2 regions of the Janthinobacterium sp. 64 genome follow, and region 1 is predicted to be linked to the other one. Evidence: riboswitches for the same ligand, from Rfam matches in the RefSeq annotation. Region 1 holds a riboswitch; the other holds the start of a gene.
What was found. A riboswitch is a leader RNA that binds a small molecule or an ion and turns the genes downstream of it on or off. The one in region 1 is predicted to bind thiamine pyrophosphate.
Positions count from the first base shown of each region.

Region 1 (11,070 bases):
CACTTCGTTGATCTGGCGGCGCAGGTCGCGCCGCTCGTCGGGCGTCATGCGGCCCGTTCGGCGCGAGGCGTCGGCGCCTTCATTGGCGCGGCGCTGCTCTTCGGCGCGCGTGTCGAAACTGCGTGCGTCACGCTGTTCGCGCAGTCGCGTATCATTGCTATTGCTGCGCTGTACCTGTTCATAGCGCTGGGCCTGCACTTGCTGCTGGTCGTCACGGCGTGGCGGCGGCTGGTTTTGTGCCAGCGCCAGGCTGGCGGCAAACACGGAGCAAACGGCAAATGCGGACAGCACGGCCGTACGTGCGGCAATAGCTGCGCTGGGAGCGGTGTGAATTTTTTTAGTAAAGATATTCATTGAGTTCCTCTTCCGCGATGCCGTATAAACTAAAGCTGATTTCCACTGTGGCCCCAGTGTATGATGCTTTACACGGTGCAGTAAGAGTAATTGGGTAAAGTTTGTAACACTTTGTAATGGGTCGCCATACCCCCTTGCCGACGCCACGCGAGGCGTTACTATAGCAACTAATATAAGATAACACGACACCTTAAATGACCACAACCTCCACTTCCGGCAGCAACACGCCTACGCAATCGATCCACGGCCACCAGGCAAAAATCATGGTGGTCGATGACGATGTGCGCCTGCGCGACCTGCTGCGCCGCTACCTGACCGAACAGGGTTTCAATGTCTTCACGGCAGAGAGCGCGACGGCCATGAACAAGCTGTGGCTGCGCGAACGCTACGACTTGCTGGTGCTCGATTTGATGCTGCCCGGCGAAGACGGCCTGTCGATCTGCCGCCGCCTGCGCGGCGCGGGCGACCAGACGCCGATCATCATGCTGACGGCCAAGGGCGAGGATGTGGACCGCATCGTGGGCCTGGAAATGGGCGCCGACGACTACCTGCCAAAACCGTTCAACCCGCGCGAACTGGTGGCCCGCATCGGCGCCGTGCTGCGCCGCAAGGGTCCCGATGAAATCCCGGGCGCACCGTCGGAAACGCCGCAAACCTTCGAATTCGGCGACTTCGTGCTGGACCTGGGCACGCGCACATTGAAAAAGAGTGGCGAAACGGTGCCGCTGACCACCGGTGAATTTTCTGTGCTGAAAGTGTTTGCCCGCCATGCGCGCCAACCGCTGTCGCGCGAGAAACTGATGGAACTGGCGCGCGGCCGCGAATACGAAGTGTTCGACCGCAGCCTGGACGTGCAAATTTCGCGCCTGCGCAAACTGATCGAACCCGACCCGTCGAGCCCGCTGTTCATCCAGACCGTGTGGGGCCTCGGTTACGTCTTCATCCCGGACGGACAGCCGCGCTGATCGCAGGCGAGGCATGATGAAGCTTGTTCCCGATATCAGCCTGGCGCGGCTGAAAAGCGGCCTGTTCTGGCGCACCTTTTTGCTGCTGGGTACCTTGACCACCGTCAGCATGATCACCTGGATCGGCATGATTTCCGTCATCCAGCGCGAGCCGCAGGCGCAGCAGATTTCCGCCCAGATCATTTCCGTCGTCACCATCACGCATGCGGCCCTGACGCACTCGGCGCCCGAGCTGCGGCGCGAGCTGCTGTTCGACCTCGTCAGCAATGAAGGCATCCGCATCTTCTCGCTGGAAGAGGACGACCGCATCGAGCCGCCGCCCGACAATTACCTGATGCCCGAGATCGAGGCGCAGGTGAAAGCCAAGCTGGGCAAGGACACGCGCTTTTCCGCGCGCGTCAACGGCGTGGCCGGCTTCTGGGTCAGCTTCAAGATCGACGACGACGAGTACTGGCTGATGCTGGACCGCGAGCGCCTGCGCGGCCTGACGGGCTTCCAGTGGCTGGGCTGGGCCAGCCTGGTGTCGCTGCTGTCCCTGCTGGGCGCGGCCATCATTTCCAGCCTGATCAATCTGCCGCTGTCGCGCTTGACGGCGGCCGCGCGCGACATCGCCAAGGGCAAGCAGCCGGCGCCGCTGCCGGAAAAAGGCCCGATCGAAATCCTCGAGGCGAACCGCAGCTTCAACCAGATGGTCGATGACTTGAAACAGGTGGAATCGGACCGCGCCGTGATTTTGGCGGGCATTTCGCACGACTTGCGCACGCCGCTGGCGCGCATGCAGCTGGAAGTGGAAATGGCCAACCTGTCGGACGAGGCGCGCGAAGGCATCCAGTCCGATATCGGGCAAATGGACGCCATCATCGGCCAGTTCCTCGACTATGCGCGGCCGACGGAAGCGTCAACCTTCACGGATGTCGACCTGAGCGGCTTGCTGCTCGACATGACGCGCGAAGCGATGCGCCTGCCGGACGTGAAGATCAACGCCAGCATCGCCGAAGGCGCGCATGCGATGGGCAACCCCACGGACTTGCGCCGCGTGCTGAACAACCTGATCGAGAATGCGCGCCGCTATGGCAAGACGCCGGGCAGCGACGTGACGGAAATCGATATCGCCTGCCATCTGCGCACCAGTCACGGCGCGAAAAAGGTGATCATCGAAGTGCAGGACCACGGCACCGGCGTGCCGGCAGAAAAGATCGAGCAGCTGATGAAGCCGTTCACCCGCCTCGACACGGCGCGTGGACAGGCGAATGGCGCCGGCCTGGGCTTGGCCATCGTCGACCGCGTGCTGCTGCGCCATGGCGCCGAATTGCAGGTACGCAACCGCGAAGGCGGCGGCCTGGCGTTTCAGATCAGCTTGCCAGCGGCGTAGGTCGGCTTAGCGCAAGGCGCGTAAGCCGACACCACCAGCGGCCTTGGCCAACAATGTTGTCGGATTACGCGAGGCAAAGCCTCGCTAACGGTCATGGTGTAGCCGTGCGCCGCCACCCATGAGGATGAAAGAAACTGGCGGTGGAAGGCGGCGGAGCGAGATCGCGAATGTTTTTGGCGGGATAAGACCCCGACGCTAACGTGACCCGCCGAACTGACTCGTACCCCGGATTGCCTCTTACAGAGCGCACGTTAATCAGGCCGTTGGCGACTTGTCGCCTTCAGGCAAATCAGTTCAGCATCCGTCGCCTTCCACACTAAAAGTGTAGCTCAATGGGAGGCATCATGGAACTGGAAACACTACACAAACGCGTGATCGGTCTTGATGTGCATCAGGCGCAAATTACAGCTTGCGCAATCATTGAAGAGGCCGATGGTACAACCCGGCTGGAGCAGCGGCAGTTTGGCGCCTTCAAGCGTGATCGGCGCGCGCTGGCCGAATGGGCGCAAGCGCTGCATCCAGATCAGGTCGTCATGGAAAGCACAGGCATCTACTGGAAGAGCCCGTATGCCGCCCTGGAAGCGGTCGGCATCCATGCCTGGGTCGTCAACGCCCGCCACGTCAAGAACGTGCCTGGTCGCAAGACCGATGTCGGCGACGCCCACTGGCTGGCCACGCTGGCGCGTGCCGGCCTGCTGCGCCGCTCGTTCGTGCCGCCAGCCATGTTGCGCGAACTGCGCCTGGTTGCACGGCAACGGCAAAAACTGGTGGGACATCTGGCGTCAGAAAAGAACCGCCTGCACAAGGTACTGACTGACGGCGGCATCCGACTCGGCGTCGTCGTCAGTGACTTGCACGGACAATCGGCACGCGCCATGGTCAAGGCGCTGATCGCCGGTCGGCCCACGCATGAGGTACTCGACTGCGCCAGCGGGCGCCTCAAAGCCAGCCGGGAAGAATTGTTCGATTCGCTGCAAAGCGAGCTGACCGGCAGCCATCGCTTCGTATTGCATGAACTGATGGGACACATCGAGGAAATTGAGGAGCGCATCGCGCGTTTCGACGCCTATCTGCTGCAGGGACTGGCTGGAGAACAGCATGCGCTCGCTTCGCTGCAGACATTGCCGGGCGTCGACCTGATCGGCGCGGCCATGTTGCTCGTCGAGATCGGTACCGACATGCAGGCCTTCGGCAGCGCTGACCGGCTGGCATCCTGGGCAGGCATTTGCCCGGGCAACAATGAGTCGGCAGGCAAACGCCAATCGGGCCGCGCGCGCAAAGGCAACCCGTATGTGCGTCGGCTGCTGTGCGAATTTGCGCATGCCGCCAGCCGGACCACGTCCGTCTTCAAATCAAAATTCCAGGCACTGGTGATGCGGCGCGGCCACAAGCGTTCTATCATTGCCATTGCACACAAACTGCTGCGCACCGTGTTCTGCATGCTGCAACGTGGCGAGCACTACCGCGACAGCGCCACCGACTACGAAGCGCTCGCGGTGCAACGCAATGCACCGCGATGGATCAAGGCACTGACGAAATTCGGATTCATCGCGAATCCAGTCTGACGTATCTCTGCCGTTGCATGCCTTGACCAACGATGGTCAGGCAGGCACGCGTCCCGAACACCGTTTCTTTCACGTTAATCCGACCTACGCCGCCGGACCGCGGTCAAGCGGACGCCTGCTCCTGCACCAGCAATTTATTCATCAACAATTCCGTCGCCCCGTAGCCGTACAGGGAATCGCTTTCCATGCCCGGCGTGTCGAAGGGGATCGATTCTTCACGGTTCAGCTTGGCAGGGTCGGCGTCCGCATAACTGGCGCGCCAGGCGCGCTGCAGGGATTCATTGCGGCGGATAAAGGCCGGCATGGGCCAGTCGTCGCGCTCCCAGTGCGGGCTGTCGCCCAGCAGGGGCCAGCGCTCGTTGAGCAGGGCCATGTCGCCCGTGCGCAGGCGGCGCACGGCCTGTTCCGGCCGCAAGCCTTCCAGTTCTTCCAGCGCAGGCAGGCTGTCGCGCTTCGGCCCGAACATATACGCCAGCATGATGCGCCCGGCAGGCGCCCGGCGCGCCACCACGCCGACGGCATAGCCGCCGCCCGGCAAGGGCACAGCAAACCAGCTGCCTTCCCGGTATGGTAATGATTTCATTTCTGCAAACTCCCCCAAAATCGTGTTCGGGGCACAGTCTACGCGAAGCAAGTGCTATGTGGCGCATGGTACGCCACAGCAACAAACCAATAGTTACCCTATTTTCTCGTCATAGTGATACTGAGCAACAATCGGCCCCGCCTTGAACAGCGCTTCCTTCATGGCCGTATCCAGGCGCGCGTCGCGGCGGCGCATCCATTCGAGCAGCATGGCCGCTTCCTTGCGGCTGGTGTCGCCCGCATGCGCGAGCACGCGGCGCAATTCCGGGTCCGTGCACGCCTCGAAACGCTGGCTGTTCAAGTCCAGCGCCTGCAGCGCGGCGATGGTGGCGCCGATGGCGCGGTGCATGTCGAGTGCCGTGGCCGGCAAGCCCGATTCTTCCAATGGGACGGTGGTCATGCGCATTCCTTTTCGCGTGGTGGAGACATCGGCTGCATTCTCCACCGCGCGGGCGAAAAGCTCAAGCGTCCACGACACGATTCCACCCGTTCGGCCATAATCATGGCTCAGCAACAGCCTAAACCTCAGCGGCAGGAGCCCCATGTTCAATTTCGACTTTTACAATCCGACGCAAATCCTCTTCGGCCAGGGCCAGATCGCCGCCATTGCCGGCCTGATCCCGCCGCAGGCCAGAGTGCTCATGACCTACGGCGGCGGCAGCATCAAGCGCAACGGCGTCTACGATGAAGTCAGGGCGGCGCTGGCTGGCCATACGGTGCTGGAATTTGCCGGCATCGAACCCAATCCCAGCTACGAAACCCTGATGCAGGCCGTGGCCATGGTGAAAAGCGAGCGCATCGATTTCCTGCTGGCCGTCGGCGGCGGCTCCGTGGTCGATGGCACCAAGTTCATCGCCGCCGCCGCCCTGCACGACGGCGTGGCGTGGGACATCCTGGCCAAGGGCGGCAGGATCGTCGAAGCGGCCCTGCCCTTCGGCACCGTATTGACGTTACCGGCCACGGGGTCCGAAATGAATGGCTCGGCCGTGATCACGCGCAAGGCCACGCAGGAAAAGCGCTCGTTCATGAGCCGCAAGGTGTATCCAAAATTCTCCGTGCTGGACCCGTCGAAGACCTTTACATTACCGCTGCGCCAGGTGGGCAATGGCGTCGTCGATGCGTTTGCGCATGTGATGGAACAGTATTTGACCTATCCCGTCAACGCGTCCGTGCAGGACCGCTTCGCCGAAGGCATTTTGCTGACCCTGATCGAGGAAGGCCCGAAAGCCCTGTCGCAGCCGGACGATTACGACGTACGCGCCAACGTGATGTGGAGCGCCACCCTGGCCTTGAACGGCCTGATCGGCGTGGGCGTGCCGCAAGACTGGTCCACGCACGCCATCGGCCACGAGTTGACGGCCTTGTACGAGCTCGACCATGCGCAAACCCTGGCCATCATCCTGCCCAGCATGCTGCGCGTGCGCAAGCAGGCCAAGCGCGCCAAGCTGCTGCAGTACGCGGCCCGCGTCTGGGGCCTCGATGGCGGCGACGAGGATGGCCGCATCGAGGCCGCCATCGCGCGCACGGAATTCTTCTTCCGCCACATGGGCGTCAAGACGCGCCTGGCCGACTACGGCCTGAACCATGCCAGCGTGGACGCCGTCGTCGCCGCCCTGGAAGCGCACGGCATGACGGCGCTGGGCGAACAGCGTGAAATCACGCCCGCCGTCAGCCGCAAGGTGCTGGAACTGAGCCTGTAGATTCCATACACACTGTTGTAAAACGGTCAGCGGGGTGGGACAGCTGGCCGTCGTTCATGCTAAGCTGTCAGTTCGCTAGGGGTCCTGGAGCAGTCATCCGGGTGAGAGATACCCTTCGTACCTGATCTGGATAATGCCAGCGAAGGAAAGCGCAAAGTACCTCCCTCCTTTGATAGCTCCTGCGTTGGCGCCAGCCGAACAAGCAGCCTGCCGTGCTCTTTACCGAGTCGGCTTGAACCACGAGCAATCTATGTCCACACCGAATTTATCTGTTTCTGTATTGACCCTGGCGATCCTGCATGCATTTGCCGCACCGGCCTTTGCCGCGAATGACACCGCCGAAGCGCCGGCCGACACGCAAAGCATGGCCGAAGTCGTCGTCACGGCCAGCAAGGCACCGGCCGCCAAGCGCGCTTCCGTGGGCGGCTTTGCCGACGCGCCGCTGCTGCAGACGCCCGCGTCCGTCACCGTCATTTCGCAAAAAGACATGCAGGATTTACAGATCCGCAATCTCAGCGACGCCGTCAAGCTCGACGCCAGCATCAACGATTCCTACAACGCCGTCGGCTATGCGGAACAGTTCACCATCCGTGGCTTCAAGCTCGATACGAACTCCAGCTACCGCAAGGATGGCGTGGCCATTCCCGGCGACACGCAAATTCCGCTGGAAAACAAGGAACGCATCGAAGTGCTGAAGGGCCTGGCCGGCTTGCAGGCAGGCGTGGCCGCGCCGGGCGGCGTGATCGACTTCATCGTCAAGCGCCCGACTAGCGCGCCGCTGCGCACGGTCACCGTGGAAACGCGCGAACGGGGCACCCTGTACGGCGCCGTCGACCTGGGCGGCCGCCTGGAAGACACGCGCTTCGGCTACCGCATCAACGTGGCGGCCGAGCGCCTGCGCTCCTACATCAAGGGCGCCGACGGCAACCGTAAATTCATTTCCGGCGCCTTCGACTGGCAGATTTCGCCGCAAGCGCTGTTGCAACTCGATGCCGACTACCAGGACAAAGCGCAGGCGACGGCGCCCGGCTTCCAGTTGCTGAGCAATGGCAGCCTGCCCGCCAACGTCAGCGCCGACGCCATGCTCAACAAGCAACCGTGGACACATCCCGTGGAAACCGTCACCAGCAACATCGGCCTGCGCTTCCAGTACGCCTTCAATGACGACTGGCGCGCCACCGTGTCGGCCAACCAGCACTCGTTCAAGCGCGACGACTACACGGCCTATCCGTATGGCTGCAGCCCGGAAGGCTGGATGCCTGTGTTCTGCAGCAATGGCGATTTCTCCGTGTGGGACTTCCGCAGCCTGGGCGAGACGAAAAAACCGCTGAGCGCGCAAGCCATGATCCAGGGCAAGTTCGCCACCGGCAGCCTGCGCCATGAAGTCACGGTGGGCGTGTCGTATTTCAACCGCAAGGACCGCGCCGGCAAGTACGTGTATAAGGAAGTGGGCATCAGCAATATCTACCGCCCCGTCATCGTTGCGCCATCGCCGGCTTCGACTGGCCCCGTGCGCCTGGTGCGCGACGACAAGGAAAAATCCGTCTTCGTGCAGGACATCGTCAGCCTGGCGCCGAACTGGAAGCTGCATGGCGGCTTGCGCCATATCGACGTCGATGGCTACCAGTATGTGCTCAAGGCCGACACGGAAATCCGCGCCAGGCACGACTTCCTGCTGCCCAACGTCTCGCTCGTCTACACCCCGCTCGACAATGTGTCCGTGTATGCGGCCTATTCGCAGGGCATGGAGCATGGCGGCACGGCCAGCATCTATGAGAATAACGCCAACGTGGAACTGTCGCCGAGCCGCTCGAAGCAGATCGAATTGGGCGTGAAGATGGATGTGACGCCGGACTTCATGCTGGCGGCCAGCCTGTTCCAGATACGCAAAGGTCTCGAATATGTGAATGCCGAGAATTATTTCGTCCGCAATGGCCAGGCCCAGCACCGCGGCCTGGAATTGTCGGCCCAGGGCAAGGCAACAGCCAACTTGAGCCTGGGCGCGTCCGTGACGGCCCTGAACAGCCAGCAGTCGGGCACGAGCGATGTGAATTACGATGGCAAGCGCGTACCGAACGTGCCCGCCTTCAAGGCGGCCGTACATGCGGACTACGCCGTGCAGCAAATGGCGGGCTTAAGCGTCAATGGCAGCTGGGAATTTGCCAGCAAGAAAGCGTTTGAGTACAACAACACCACTTTCGTGCCGTCGTACAACGTGTTCAACCTGGGCGCCGCCTACGCCATGCGCGTTGCCGGCAAGACAGCCGTGCTGCGCGCCGCCGTCAACAACGTGGCAGACAAGTTCTACTGGCGCGACGTGACGCCGGAAGCAGGTGGCTACCTGTTCCCGGGCGCCAGCCGCACCTTCAAGCTTTCCGCGCAGTTCGACTTTTAATTGAGGGAAATGGCAGGCGCTGCAGCTAGCGCCTGCTGCAGCAAAGGCGTCGCCTGTTCCAGGCGCGCCTCCAGGCTGTCGTGCAGCACGTGGTACACAATGCCGCGCGCGTCAAGCTCGTCGAGCAGGTAGCGGTAGATCAGCTGGCGCACGGTTTCCGACTCGCGCTGCAAGCCGTCGGCTACCCACGGGCTGTCGGGCGCCGTCACCAACGTCAGATCGTACCGCGTGGCATCGGCCAGCGCCGCCAGCTGCGCGTCGGCGCCATCAAAATAATGGCGGCTGTAGACGGCCGTCATCAGCGGCGTCGTGTCGCAAAACAGGAAGTTGCGCGCTTGCGCAGTGGCTGCCGCCTCGCGCTCGACTTGCGTGCGCGCAATGCCATACTGGTCGGCCGCGACGGGCACCCTGCCCTCGGTCTCGACAAATTCACGTAAATATTCCGGTACCCAGACGCTGCCATAACGCTCGGCCAGGGCGGCCGCCAGGGTCGACTTGCCCGACGATTCCGCGCCCAGGATGGCCACGCGCACGCAATGCGCCATCACTTGAGGACCATCGCGCCCGGCGCGGCCGGTGCCGATTTTTTCCACGCCAGCAAGCCGATGATGGCCATCACGACGAAGAAGCCATACAGCACGGCCGTCAGGGTCAGGCCCTTGTGCAGGTACAGCCAGACATACAGCACGTCGACGACGATCCAGGCGATCCAGTTTTCCAGCTTCTTGCGCGACAACAGGAATTGGCCCACCAGGCTGCCTGCCGTGAGAAAACCGTCCGCGTGGGGCACATCCGTGTCCGTCGTCGTCAGCAGCCAGGCGATCAGCAGGAAACCGATCAGCCAGCCCGCGGCGCAAGCCAGCCAGCCGCGGCCGTTCAGGCGCGTCACGGGCAGCGTCTTGCCGCCGCTGGCTGGATGCAGCCACTGGTACCAGCCCCAGAACGAGACGCTGATGAACAGCAGTTGCAAAGCCATGTCGCCGTACAGGCGCGACTCGAAAAACACGACACCGTAAGCGGCCGAGGAAATGATGGCGAACAGCCACGCCCAGTGGTTCTGGCGGATGTTCAGCGCAACGGTTGTCAGTGCCAGGACAAAGGAAATCAGTTCAAGCGGCGTGGTGGCAAAACCCAGCAGGAGAAGCGTATCGTTCATGGGAATCGTGATGAGGCTGGTGGTGCAGTATGCAATACCAGCCCTGAATAAGCAAGATTGCCCGCTCAGTGCGCTTAGGCGAAGCCGCCCTTGACGGCGCGCGCCAGCGAGCGCTGCACGATCAGCTTGTGGAAAGGCCGGATCACCAGGATGTAGGCGCGCCCCACCGCATTATGGCAATGCACGACGCTGGACATGGTGATGCGGCCATGCGGTCCCGCGTCGCGGTGGCGCAGCACCGACAGGCGAAAATCGAGGTGGCTGTCATCCTCGCCCACGATGATTTCATCGTCGCTGACGGCAAAGATGCGGAAGATGCCGATGCGCTTGCCTGGCCGGGCTTCCATCTGCTTTGCCGTGCGGATACCGAAGCGCGCCACGATGGCGTCGCGCACCACCATCAGCTTGCGCGCCCAGCCCGGCTGGCTGCCCAGCAGGATGCGCGCCAGGCTTTCCATATCCATCTGGCGCGCCTGCGCAGTCGGCAAGTCGACGGCATACGCATCGGCCAGGTTGCTGCCAGCATAAAGCGGGGCGATGCTGGCGCCGGGTGGCATGGCCACTGCGCGTACAGCGTTGTTCATCTCTTGCATGTGCTCTCCATGTGTTCAGTGATAACATGGTCATCATACACGACAATGTGAACAGCGATAACATAGAATGGCAACAACGAGCACCTATCATCACGGCAACTTGCGCGACACCCTGGTCGCCACCGCCATCGCGCAACTGGCGCAGCAGCACGACGCCGCCCTGTCGCTGCGCGAACTGGCGCGCACGGTGGGCGTGTCGATCGCCGCCGTGTACCGCCACTTCCCCAGCAAGGAAGCCTTGCTGGCCGACGTGGCGGCGGCCGGCTTCGCCAGCCTGATTGCCAAATGGGAGACAGAACTGCCGCCGCAGGGCAGCCTGCCCGCCGAGCAGCGCTTTCAGCTGCTGGGCCAGCAATACATCGAATTCGCCCTGGCCGCGCCGGCCCAC
Region 1 is NZ_PHUG01000001.1:1,816,012-1,827,081, forward strand. It holds gene CLU91_RS07950 (hypothetical protein) at 1-354, opposite strand, end outside; gene ompR (osmolarity response regulator transcription factor OmpR) at 618-1,319, shown strand; gene CLU91_RS07960 (sensor histidine kinase) at 1,333-2,691, shown strand; gene CLU91_RS07965 (IS110 family transposase) at 3,036-4,256, shown strand; gene CLU91_RS07970 (Imm26 family immunity protein) at 4,360-4,839, opposite strand; gene CLU91_RS07975 (ferritin family protein) at 4,933-5,238, opposite strand; gene CLU91_RS07980 (iron-containing alcohol dehydrogenase) at 5,381-6,538, shown strand; TPP riboswitch at 6,606-6,703, shown strand; gene CLU91_RS07985 (TonB-dependent siderophore receptor) at 6,789-8,933, shown strand; gene CLU91_RS07990 (AAA family ATPase) at 8,930-9,478, opposite strand; gene pnuC (nicotinamide riboside transporter PnuC) at 9,478-10,089, opposite strand; gene CLU91_RS08000 (DUF2867 domain-containing protein) at 10,164-10,682, opposite strand; gene CLU91_RS08005 (TetR/AcrR family transcriptional regulator) at 10,750-11,070, shown strand, end outside.

Region 2 (11,070 bases), 2.8 Mb from region 1:
ATGATCGAATCGGGCAAGGTCACCTTGTCGCAGGAAGCCATGTCGCTGCTCGACGTGCTGCAGGATTGCCAGGCGATGATCGCGCCGCAGGCGGAAAAGCGCGGCATCCGCATGCAATTTCCCCGCTGCGGCGAAGCTTACTTCGTGCATGCGGACCGCACGCGTGTGAAACAGGTGATGGTCAACCTGTTGTCGAACGCCATCAAGTACAACCAGAGCGGCGGCGCCGTCACCGTCGACTGCAGCCAGCGTGGCGGCAAGGTGCGGGTCAGCGTGCGCGACAGTGGCGCCGGTCTCGACGCGGGCCAGGTGGCCCAGTTGTTCCAGCCATTTAATCGCCTGGGACAGGAAAACAGCACGGAAGAGGGCACGGGCATCGGCCTCGTCGTCACCAAGCAATTGGTCGAATTGATGGGCGGCACCATCGGCGTCGACAGCACGGTCGGCGTGGGCACCACGTTCTGGTTCGAGCTGGCCGCCAGCAGCGCACCGGAACTGGTGCTGGGCGACGGCGATGCGCTGCCGCAGGTGCAGGTGCCGCAGGAAAGCCAGCGCACCTTGCTGTACGTGGAAGACAATCCCGCCAACCTGGCGCTGGTGGAGCAATTGATCGCCCGCCGCAGCGATTTGAAGTTGCTCACGGCCATAGATGCGCACCTGGGCATCGACCTGGCGCGCACGTATCAGCCGGACGTGATCTTGATGGATATCAACCTGCCCGGCATCAGCGGCTATGGTGCCCTGAATATCCTGCATGATGACCCGCTCACCAGTCACATTCCCGTCATGGCCCTGTCCGCCAACGCCGTGCCGCGCGACATCGAGAAGGGCCTGGAAGCGGGCTTCTTCCGCTATCTGACCAAGCCCATCAAGGTCGTCGAATTCATGGAGGCGCTCGACGTGGCCCTGCATCATGCAGCCGCGCACGGCCTGGCCGACGACACTCACACAGTACGCTAATTCAGCATTTAATTTTAGGAATACCGCCATGCTTCAAGCCACCGAGATCCTGAACGCCAGCATCCTCATCGTCGATGACCAGGAGGCCAACGTCATGCTGCTCGAACAGGTGCTGCGCAACGCCGGCTATACGCGCATCACCTCCACCATGGACCCGCAAGCCGTGCGCGCGCTGCACCAGCAGCACCGCTACGACCTGATCCTGCTCGACTTGCAGATGCCGGAAATGGATGGCTTCGAAGTCATGGAAGGCTTGCGCGACATCGAGGCGGGCAGCTATCTGCCCGTGCTGGTGATCACGGCCCAGCCGGGCCACAAGCTGCGCGCGCTGCAAGCGGGCGCCAAGGACTTCGTCAGCAAGCCCTTCGACCTGGTGGAAGTCAAAACACGCATCCACAACATGCTGGAAGTGCGATTGCTGTACCAGAAACTGGCCGAATACAACAAGTCGCTGGAGCAGATGGTGGAAGAACGCACGGCGGAGCTGCGCGAAAGCGAAGCGCGCTTCCAGCGCTTCACGGAACTGTCGTCCGACTGGTACTGGGAACAGGATGCGCAGGGCAACCTGACGCGCTTTTCCGGTCCCGTGGCTGAAATGCTGGGCATCGGCAGCGAAGAGGAGCCGCAGCGCTGGAACGCGGCCGAACGTGCCTTGCTCGACGCAAAAATTGCCGCGCGCGAACCGTTCCTCGACTTCATCTACAGCCGCGCCAACCTCGACGGCAGCACGCAGTATCTGCAGGTCAGCGGCGAACCGATGTTCGACAATGGCAGCCGCTTCATCGGCTATCGCGGCATCGGCCTCGATGTCACGGAGCGCTTGCGGGGAGCGTGATTTATACTTGGTGTCATCGACATCGACAAGGAAAGCATCATGGCTGACAAATCTCCCTCCTACTGGTTTCCCGCCAAGACCTATGGCTGGGGCTGGGGTTTGCCCATCACCTGGCAAGGCTGGCTGGTATTCCTGGCCGCGCTGGCGCTGTTCGCCTGCGGCGCCTTCCTGTTCCCGCCGCAAACCATGTTCGTAGGCTACATCGTGTATGAAGTGGCCATCGTTGCCGCGCTCATTTTCATCTGCCAGCTGAAGGGCGAACCGACCGCCTGGCGCTGGGGCAAGAAGAAGTAGGTCGATGCACAAAGACGACAGCTGCAAGAAATCATCTGGCCACGCGGCGTGAACCGCGTATAATTGGCTCGCTGCCGCAAGGCGGCAAACGCTAGGGGTCCTGCCTTTCGCTGTGGAAACACGGTGCAAGCGCGGGTGAGAAATACCCTCCGAACCTGATCTGGATAATGCCAGCGAAGGGAAGCTTTAGGATGAACGCACCCCGCTTTTCCGCGTGCGCGCAGCCGAACCTCCTTAGCTGGCTCCAGGCTTAAAAATAGTCTAGCCAAGGAGCCAAAATGAACGCCAACCCGAAATTCCTCTCCGCCACCGCCACGGTCGACGAAGCCGCCATCGCGCCGCTGCCCAATTCGCGCAAGATCTATGTCGAAGGCAGCCGCCCCGACATCCGCGTGCCCATGCGCGAAATCAGCCAGTCCGATACGGAAGCGTCGTTCGGCGGCGAAAAGAATCCGCCGATCTACGTCTACGACACCTCCGGCCCGTACACGGATCCGGACGTGAACATCGACATCCGCTCGGGTCTCGATACGCCGCGCCTGCCGTGGATCATGGAACGTGCCGACACGGAAGAATTGCCCGGCCCGACCTCCGATTACGGCATCGCCCGCCTGGCGGACCCGAAGCTGGCCGAGCTGCGTTTTAATTTGCACCGCAAGCCGCGCCGCGCCATGGCCGGCAAGAACGTGACGCAAATGCATTACGCGAGGCGCGGCATCATCACGCCGGAAATGGAATTCGTCGCCATCCGCGAAAACATGCGCCGGCAAGAGTATTTGCGCGAACTGCAAGCCTCCGGCCCCATGGGTGAGCGCCTGGCCGAGCTGATGGGCCGCCAGCATCCGGGCCAGTCGTTTGGCGCCAGCATCCCGCAAGAAATTACGCCTGAATTCGTGCGCGAGGAAATCGCCCGCGGCCGCGCCATCATTCCCGCCAACATCAACCATCCGGAAGTCGAACCGATGATTATCGGCCGCAATTTCCTCGTGAAAATCAACGCCAACATCGGCAATTCCGCCGTCACCTCGTCGATCGGCGAGGAAGTGGAAAAGATGACCTGGGCCATCCGCTGGGGCGGCGACAACGTGATGGATCTGTCCACAGGTAAACATATCCACGAAACGCGCGAATGGATCGTGCGCAACAGCCCTGTGCCGATCGGCACCGTGCCCATTTACCAGGCGCTGGAAAAGGTCAATGGCAAGGCCGAAGATTTAACTTGGGAAATTTTCCGCGATACCCTGATCGAGCAGGCCGAGCAGGGCGTCGACTACTTCACCATCCATGCAGGCGTGCTGCTGCGCTATGTGCCGATGACGGCCAAACGCTTGACGGGCATCGTGTCGCGCGGTGGCTCCATCATGGCGAAATGGTGCCTGGCGCATCACCAGGAATCGTTCCTGTACACGCATTTCGAAGACATCTGCGAAATCATGAAAGCGTATGACGTCTCGTTTTCACTGGGCGACGGCTTGCGCCCCGGTTCCATCTACGACGCCAACGACGAAGCGCAGCTGGGCGAACTGAAAACCCTGGGCGAGCTGACGCAAGTGGCATGGAAGCACGACGTGCAAGTGATGATCGAAGGCCCCGGCCATGTGCCCATGCAGCTGATCAAGGAAAACATGGACTTGCAGCTGGAACAGTGCGGCGAAGCGCCGTTCTACACGCTGGGACCGTTGACCACCGATATCGCGCCCGGCTACGACCACATCACCTCCGGCATCGGCGCGGCCATGATCGGCTGGTATGGCACGGCCATGCTGTGCTACGTGACGCCGAAGGAACACCTGGGCCTGCCCAACAAGGCCGATGTGAAAGACGGCATCATCACCTACAAGATTGCGGCGCACGCGGCCGACCTGGCGAAAGGCCATCCGGGCGCGCAAATCCGCGACAACGCGCTGTCGAAAGCGCGCTTTGAATTTCGCTGGGACGACCAGTTCAACATCGGCCTGGACCCGGACAAGGCGCGCGAATTCCACGATGAAACCCTGCCCAAGGATTCGGCCAAGGTGGCGCATTTCTGCTCCATGTGCGGCCCGCATTTCTGCTCGATGAAGATCACGCAGGAAGTGCGCGAATACGCGGCCGGCATGGGCATCGCGGAAGACAAGGCGCTCAAGCAGGGCATGGAAATCAAGGCCATCGAATTCATCAAGAACGGCGCCGAGCTGTACCGCAAGGTCTGAAGGAGGGCGTGATGACTGCATTGATATCCATCACGCTCAACGGCGCACCGCACCAGGTGCCGCCCGGGCAAACCCTGGACCAACTGATCGCCGCGCTGTCGCTGGAAAACCAGGCGCTGGCGCTGGCCGTCAACCGCAATGTGGTGCCGCGCAAGGCGTGGCCGGGGCAGGTTTTGCAAACCCAGGATCAAGTGGAAATAGTCCGCGCCATCGGCGGCGGCTGAACTAAGGAAAAAGCAATGAACAGTAATAACAACGACCTGCTGACCATCGCAGGCAAACAGTATCAATCACGCTTGCTGGTCGGTAGCGGCAAGTACAAGGACTTGCCGCAGACGCGCGAAGCGACGGACGCGGCCGAGGCGCAGATCATCACGGTGGCGATCCGGCGCGTGAATATCGGGCAAGACCCGAACGCGCCCAGCTTGCTCGACGTCGTGCCGCCGGACCAGTACACGATACTCCCGAACACGGCCGGCTGCTACAACGCGAAAGACGCCGTCTACACCCTGCAGCTGGCGCGGGAGCTCCTGGGCGGGCGCAATCTGGTGAAGCTGGAAGTGCTCGGTGATGAAAAGACCCTGTTTCCGCACATGCCGGAAACCTTGATTGCGGCCGAAGCGCTGGTTAAGGATGGCTTTGACGTGATGGTTTACTGCAGCGACGACCCCATCCAGGCGAAGATTTTGGAAGACATCGGCTGCGTGGCCGTCATGCCGCTCGCTTCCCTGATCGGCTCGGGCATGGGCATTTTGAATCCGTGGAATCTGTCGCTGATTATCGACCAGGCGAAAGTGCCCGTGCTCGTCGATGCCGGCGTGGGCACGGCGTCGGATGCGGCCATCGCCATGGAACTCGGTTGCGATGGCGTGCTGATGAATACGGCCATTGCCGGCGCGCGCGACCCCGTGCGCATGGCGCGCGCGATGAAGCTGGCCGTGCGGGCCGGGCGCGAAGCATTTTTGGCGGGCCGCATGCCGCGTAAATTTGCCGCCTCGCCGTCGTCGCCGATGGCGGGCCGGCTGGCGTGATGGCGCCGATGCGTCTGCCGTGTCGTCCGGTTGTGCTGGTGTTTGCCGGCCTCGACCCTTCCGGCGGCGCCGGCCTGGCCGCCGATATTCTGGCCATTGCCGCGCAGGGCGCGCATGCCTTGCCCGTCATCACGGCGCTGACGGTGCAGGACAACGACAGGGTTTTTGGCGTGCAGGCGGTGGCGCCGGAATTGCTGCGCCGCCAGGCGCTGGCCCTGATCGACAAGATGGCCATTCACGCCGTCAAGATCGGCATCCCCGGCAGTGCTGCGAATGCGGCCGTCATTGCGCAACTGATCGCGCAATTGAAGCTACTCCAGCCCGATTTGCCTGTCGTGCTGGACCCCGTGCTGGCCAGCGGCCATGGCGACGTGCTCAGCCGGGACGATGCCGTGCTGGCGCTGGCGCCCTTGCTGCCGGTGACGACCGTCATCGTGCCGAACGGGCCGGAAGCGCTGGCCCTCGGTGGCGCAGAAAACTTGCGCACGCAAGGTTGCGCCAATGTGCTGGTGACGGGCGGCCATGGCGACGGTGAGGAAGTGCTCAACCGTTGGTTTGATGCCGAGGGCGGCGAGCGCGAGTGGCGCTGGCTGCGCTTGCCCGGCGAATTTCACGGCAGCGGCTGCACCCTGGCGTCGGCCATCGCGGCGCGCCTGGCGCAAGGCGTGCCGGTGCAAGAGGCGCTCGATGGCGCGCAAGCCTATTGCCACGCGGCCCTGGCCGGCGCGTATGCGATAGCGCCAGGCCAGCTGATGCCGCAACGATTTTTTACCTAAGGAAAACATCATGCGTGGACTGTATCTGGTCACCCCGAACTGGGACGACACCGACCGCCTGCTCGACGTCAGCGAGCAAGCCCTGCAGGAAGGCGTGGCCCTGCTGCAATACCGTCACAAGAGCGCCGAGGCGGAGCAGCGGCGCGAGCAGGCGGGCGCCTTGCTGGCCCTGGCCCGCAAGTATGGCGTGCCTTTCATCATCAATGACTTCATCGAGCTGTGCGAAGAGCTCGATGCGGACGGCGTGCACGTGGGGGGCACGGATGCGTCCGTGGCGCAGGTGCGCGCGCGCCTGGGCAAGGACAAGATCGTCGGCGCCTCGTGTTATGGCGACATGGCCCTGGCCCGCACGGCCGAGGCGGGCGGCGCCAGCTACGTGGCCTTCGGCGGATTTTATCCTTCGCTGGTGAAAAAGTATCCGGTGACCACGCCTCTCGATATCGTGCTGCAAGCCAAACGCGAGATCGCCTTGCCCTGCGTGGTGATCGGCGGCATGACGCCGGAGAACGCGGCGCCGCTGGCCGCGCGCGGCGCCGACATGGTGGCGGCCATCACCAGCGTCTACCAGGCGGACGATGTGGATATCGCAGTGCAGCAATTCAATCGATTATTTGCAGCATGCGCAGGGGAATGGAAGGCTGATTTGGGCGAATAATCGGCATATAATAAGAGCATCATTCATTACCGAGGTCCCCCACCCATGAGTCAGCCAGCCGCCGCGAAACGCCTTATCCTGATCGTTGACGATGACCAGCTCCTGTTGGAATTCCTCGGCGAAGTCCTGCGCCATGCCGGCTACGAGACGGCCCTGGCCCATTCGGCCGAAGTGGCGCTGCAGCTGATCGCCCAGCGCGAGCCCGACCTGGCCTTGCTCGACATCCACATGCCGGGCATGTCCGGGCTGGAACTGGCCAAACGCCTGCATGGCGAAACGGCCGTGCCATTCATGTTCCTGTCGGGCAGCGGCGACAGCGAATCGGGCAAGCAGGCGGCCGCCTACGGCGCCGTCGGTTACGTGGTCAAACCCGTCGACGAAGGCCGTTTGATGCCTGCCTTCGAAGCCGGTCTGGCGCGTGCCGATGAAATCCGCCAGCTGCGCCGCACCGAACTGAACCTGAACGCGGCCCTGGCCGCCGGGCGCGAAACGAGCCTGGCCGTGGGCCTCTTGATGGGCAAGTTCCAGACGGACCGCAACACGGCTTTCGAAGTGCTGCGCGACCATGCCCGCTCCAGCCGCCGCAAGATCAATGAAATCGCCAGCCAGCTGCTGCTGGCCGAGGAAACCCTGAACGGCTTGCACGGCGCCTTCCTCAACCGCGCGAAAGCCAAGTAAACGTTTCAACCATACACAGGACACACATGAAAACCAAAGCAGCGATTGCATGGAAGGCGGGCGCGCCTTTGACCATCGAGGAAGTCGACCTGGCCGGCCCGCGCGAGGGCGAGGTACTGGTCGAAATCAAGGCCACGGGCATTTGCCATACCGATTACTACACCCTGTCGGGCGCCGATCCGGAAGGCATCTTCCCGTCCATCCTCGGCCATGAAGGCGCCGGCGTCGTCGTTGACGTGGGCCCGGGCGTGAAAAGCCTGAAAAAGGATGACCACGTCATCCCCCTGTACACGCCGGAATGCCGCCAGTGCAAATTCTGCCTGTCGCAAAAAACGAACCTGTGCCAGTCGATCCGCTCGACCCAGGGCCGCGGCCTGATGCCGGACGCCACGTCGCGCTTTTCCATCGACGGCAAGCCCATCTTCCACTACATGGGCACCTCGACCTTTTCGAACTACATCGTCGTGCCGGAAATTGCCCTGGCCAAGATCCGCGAAGACGCGCCCTTCGACAAGGTGTGCTACATCGGCTGCGGCGTCACCACCGGCGTGGGTGCCGTGCTGTTTACGGCCAAGGTCGAGGCGGGCGCCAACGTGGTCGTGTTCGGCCTGGGCGGCATCGGCTTGAACGTGATCCAGGCTGCGAAAATGGTTGGTGCCGATAAAATCATCGGCGTCGACATCAACCCGGCCCGACAAGCCATCGCGCGCAAGTTCGGCATGACGCATTTTGTCAACGCCAACGAAGTGGAGAACGTGGTCGACACCATCGTGCAACTGACGGACGGCGGCGCCGATTATTCGTTTGAATGCATCGGCAACACCACCACCATGCGCCAGTCGCTTGAATGTTGCCACAAGGGCTGGGGCCAGTCCATCATCATCGGCGTGGCGGCGGCCGGCCAGGAAATTTCCACCCGTCCATTCCAGCTGGTGACGGGGCGCGTGTGGAAAGGTTCCGCCTTCGGCGGCGCACGGGGACGCACGGACGTGCCGAAGATCGTCGACTGGTATATGGAAGGCAAGCTCAATATCGACGATTTGATCACGCACCGTTTGAAGCTGGACGATATCAACCAGGGTTTCGACCTGATGAAGAGCGGCGAATCGATCCGCTCCGTCGTGCTGTATTAATTGAAATGCGCCGTACCACGGCGTTTTTGCGGAGGCTGCGGCCTCCGTTTTTTTTGCTCCGCGTTCCATCCATCGTCCATGCTTGCCGTCCAGGCAGGGTTTTTTGCGGCCTGTCGCAGCGTGCTGGAGACCAGGTTCGTTTGCCGCTAGAGTCAACGCTCCACTACTTTTGCGACGAGGCAGCCATGTCCACTTCCCACCGTTTGATCCTCAGCCTGGCCGGTATCTTGCTTGGCGGCAGCGCACTGGCCGTGCAGCCGCCCGCGCCGCCCGCGCCACCAGCCGCGCCCAGCAAGAAAATCAATATTTCCATGGGCAGCGGCGATGGCTATGCGCTCGTCGACAGTAGCGAGGATAGCGTCACCATGGCAGGCACCGATGTCGATGGCCAGCAGATTAAACAGCTGCAGCGTTCGCTCAAGGGGCATTTCCTGTGGTTCCGTGACCAGGGCAAGGGCTATGTGACGCAGGATGCCGCGCTGTTGGCCCGCGTGCGCGACGCCTGGAAGCCATCGCAGCAACTGGGCTTGCAGATGAGCGGCCTGGGCAAGCAGATGAGCGAACATGGCAAGGCCATGGGCGAAATGGGCCGCAAGATGGGCGCCCATGGCGCAGCGCAGGCGAATGGCGGTACGCGCGATGCGGAGCAGCTGCAAACGCTGGGCCGCCAGCAGCAGGAACTGGGCCGCAAGATGGGCGAGGCGGCGCGCCGCCAGGCGCAAGCGACCACGGAGACGGCGCGCCGAGCGGCAGGGCGCGAGGTGGAACGCCTGCAGCAGCAAATGGAAGATGCGCAGGATGCGATGGAAGAGGCCAACGACCGCATTGTCGCCAAGCAAGATGTCGAAGCGGCCAAGGCAGACGCGCTGTCGCGCCAGATGGATCAGCGTGGCAAGCCGATGGAAACCCTGGGCAAGCAAATGGAAGCGCTGGGACGCCAGCAGGAAAAGGCATCGAAAGCAGCCGACAAGACCACGCGCCAGGTGATCGCCCAGGCGCTCAGCGAAGGCAAGGCAAAACTGGTGCGCTAAGCAAGATGCCAGGTGGCGGCCACGGCGCGGTATTGCGCCGGCAACTGCCCCCTGGCCTCGTCTTCGCTGGCATACACGGCATCCTGTACGGTTTCCCAGCGCGCGTCGCAACTGAAACGGTAGACTTGCGCTTCGCCCCCGTAGCGGCACACGGCCAGGCCGTGGATGGCGGTGGGGGCGCCACCATGCTCATCGGTGACGTGGCCGAAGGGCCGGTCGGACCAGGCCCAGGCCAGTACGCGGGCGCCGTCGAGGTGAGTCGGTGGTGTCATGGGGATGCAGGCTGCGGTGTCGGGATGGCGATTGTAGCGCGCGTGGGCAAAATGCCGCGACCGCTGGACAAATGCACAGTATTTTTAGCCATGCCGGTATAATCACGGCATGCAAAATCTTCTTCACAACCTCAATCCCGAACAATTGGCTGCCGTGACGTTGCCGGCCCAGCATGCCCTGATACTGGCCGGTGCCGGTTCGGGCAAGACCCGCGTGCTGACCACCCGCATCGCGTGGCTGATCCAGACCCAGCAGGTGTCGCCGCCCGGCATCCTGGCCGTGACGTTTACGAATAAAGCCGCCAAGGAAATGCTCACGCGATTGTCGGCCATGCTGCCAATCAATACGCGCGGCATGTGGATCGGCACCTTCCACGGCCTGTGCAACCGCTTGCTGCGCACGCATTACCGCGACGCGGCCTTGCCGCAAACGTTCCAGATCCTCGACTCGCAGGATCAATTGTCCGTGATCAAGCGCTTGTTGAAGGCGAACAATATTGACGATGAAAAATTCCCGCCGAAGACGGTGATGTATTTCATCAACAATGCCAAGGACCAGGGCTTGCGCGCCACGGATGTGGAAGCGTACGACGCGCACGAGCGCAAGATGGTCGAGCTGTACCAGCTGTACGACGACCAGTGCCAGCGCGAAGGCGTCGTCGATTTTGCGGAACTGCTGCTGCGCACGTATGAATTGCTGAGCCGCAACCAGCCCCTGCGCGAGCATTACCAGGCGCGCTTCCGCCACATTCTGGTCGACGAGTTCCAGGATACGAATAATCTGCAATACAACTGGTTGAAATTGCTGGCCGGCCACGGCAGCCGCGATGGCGGCGCCCTGTTTGCCGTCGGCGACGATGACCAGAGCATCTACGCGTTTCGTGGCGCGAATGTCGGCAACATGAGCGCCTTCGAGCACGAGTTCCAGGTCAAGAACTTGATCAAGCTGGAGCAGAACTACCGCTCGCACGGCCACATCCTCGACAGCGCCAACGTGTTGATCGCGAACAATAGCAAGCGCCTGGGCAAGAATCTGCGCACGGACGCGGGCCATGGCGAGCAGGTGCGCGTGTATGAAGCCAGTTCCGACTTGCAGGAAGCGCAGTGGATCATCGAAGAGGCGAAAAGCCTGATCGCCGATGGCGCCTCGCGCAGCGAAATTGCGATTCTGTACCGATCGAATGCGCAGTCGCGCGTGATCGAACATGCGCTG
Region 2 is NZ_PHUG01000001.1:4,595,425-4,606,494, forward strand. It holds gene CLU91_RS20230 (PAS domain-containing hybrid sensor histidine kinase/response regulator) at 1-960, shown strand, start outside; gene CLU91_RS20235 (response regulator) at 989-1,795, shown strand; gene CLU91_RS20240 (hypothetical protein) at 1,835-2,089, shown strand; TPP riboswitch at 2,173-2,288, shown strand; gene thiC (phosphomethylpyrimidine synthase ThiC) at 2,368-4,281, shown strand; gene thiS (sulfur carrier protein ThiS) at 4,302-4,505, shown strand; gene CLU91_RS20255 (thiazole synthase) at 4,521-5,312, shown strand; gene thiD (bifunctional hydroxymethylpyrimidine kinase/phosphomethylpyrimidine kinase) at 5,312-6,088, shown strand; gene thiE (thiamine phosphate synthase) at 6,099-6,743, shown strand; gene CLU91_RS20270 (ANTAR domain-containing response regulator) at 6,789-7,421, shown strand; gene CLU91_RS20275 (S-(hydroxymethyl)glutathione dehydrogenase/class III alcohol dehydrogenase) at 7,448-8,554, shown strand; gene CLU91_RS20280 (hypothetical protein) at 8,740-9,585, shown strand; gene CLU91_RS20285 (hypothetical protein) at 9,582-9,857, opposite strand; gene CLU91_RS20290 (UvrD-helicase domain-containing protein) at 9,967-11,070, shown strand, end outside.
Region 2: it holds a riboswitch for thiamine pyrophosphate, as region 1 does, so the genes downstream of both, thiC (phosphomethylpyrimidine synthase ThiC) here and CLU91_RS07985 (TonB-dependent siderophore receptor) in region 1, are expected to answer to the same signal.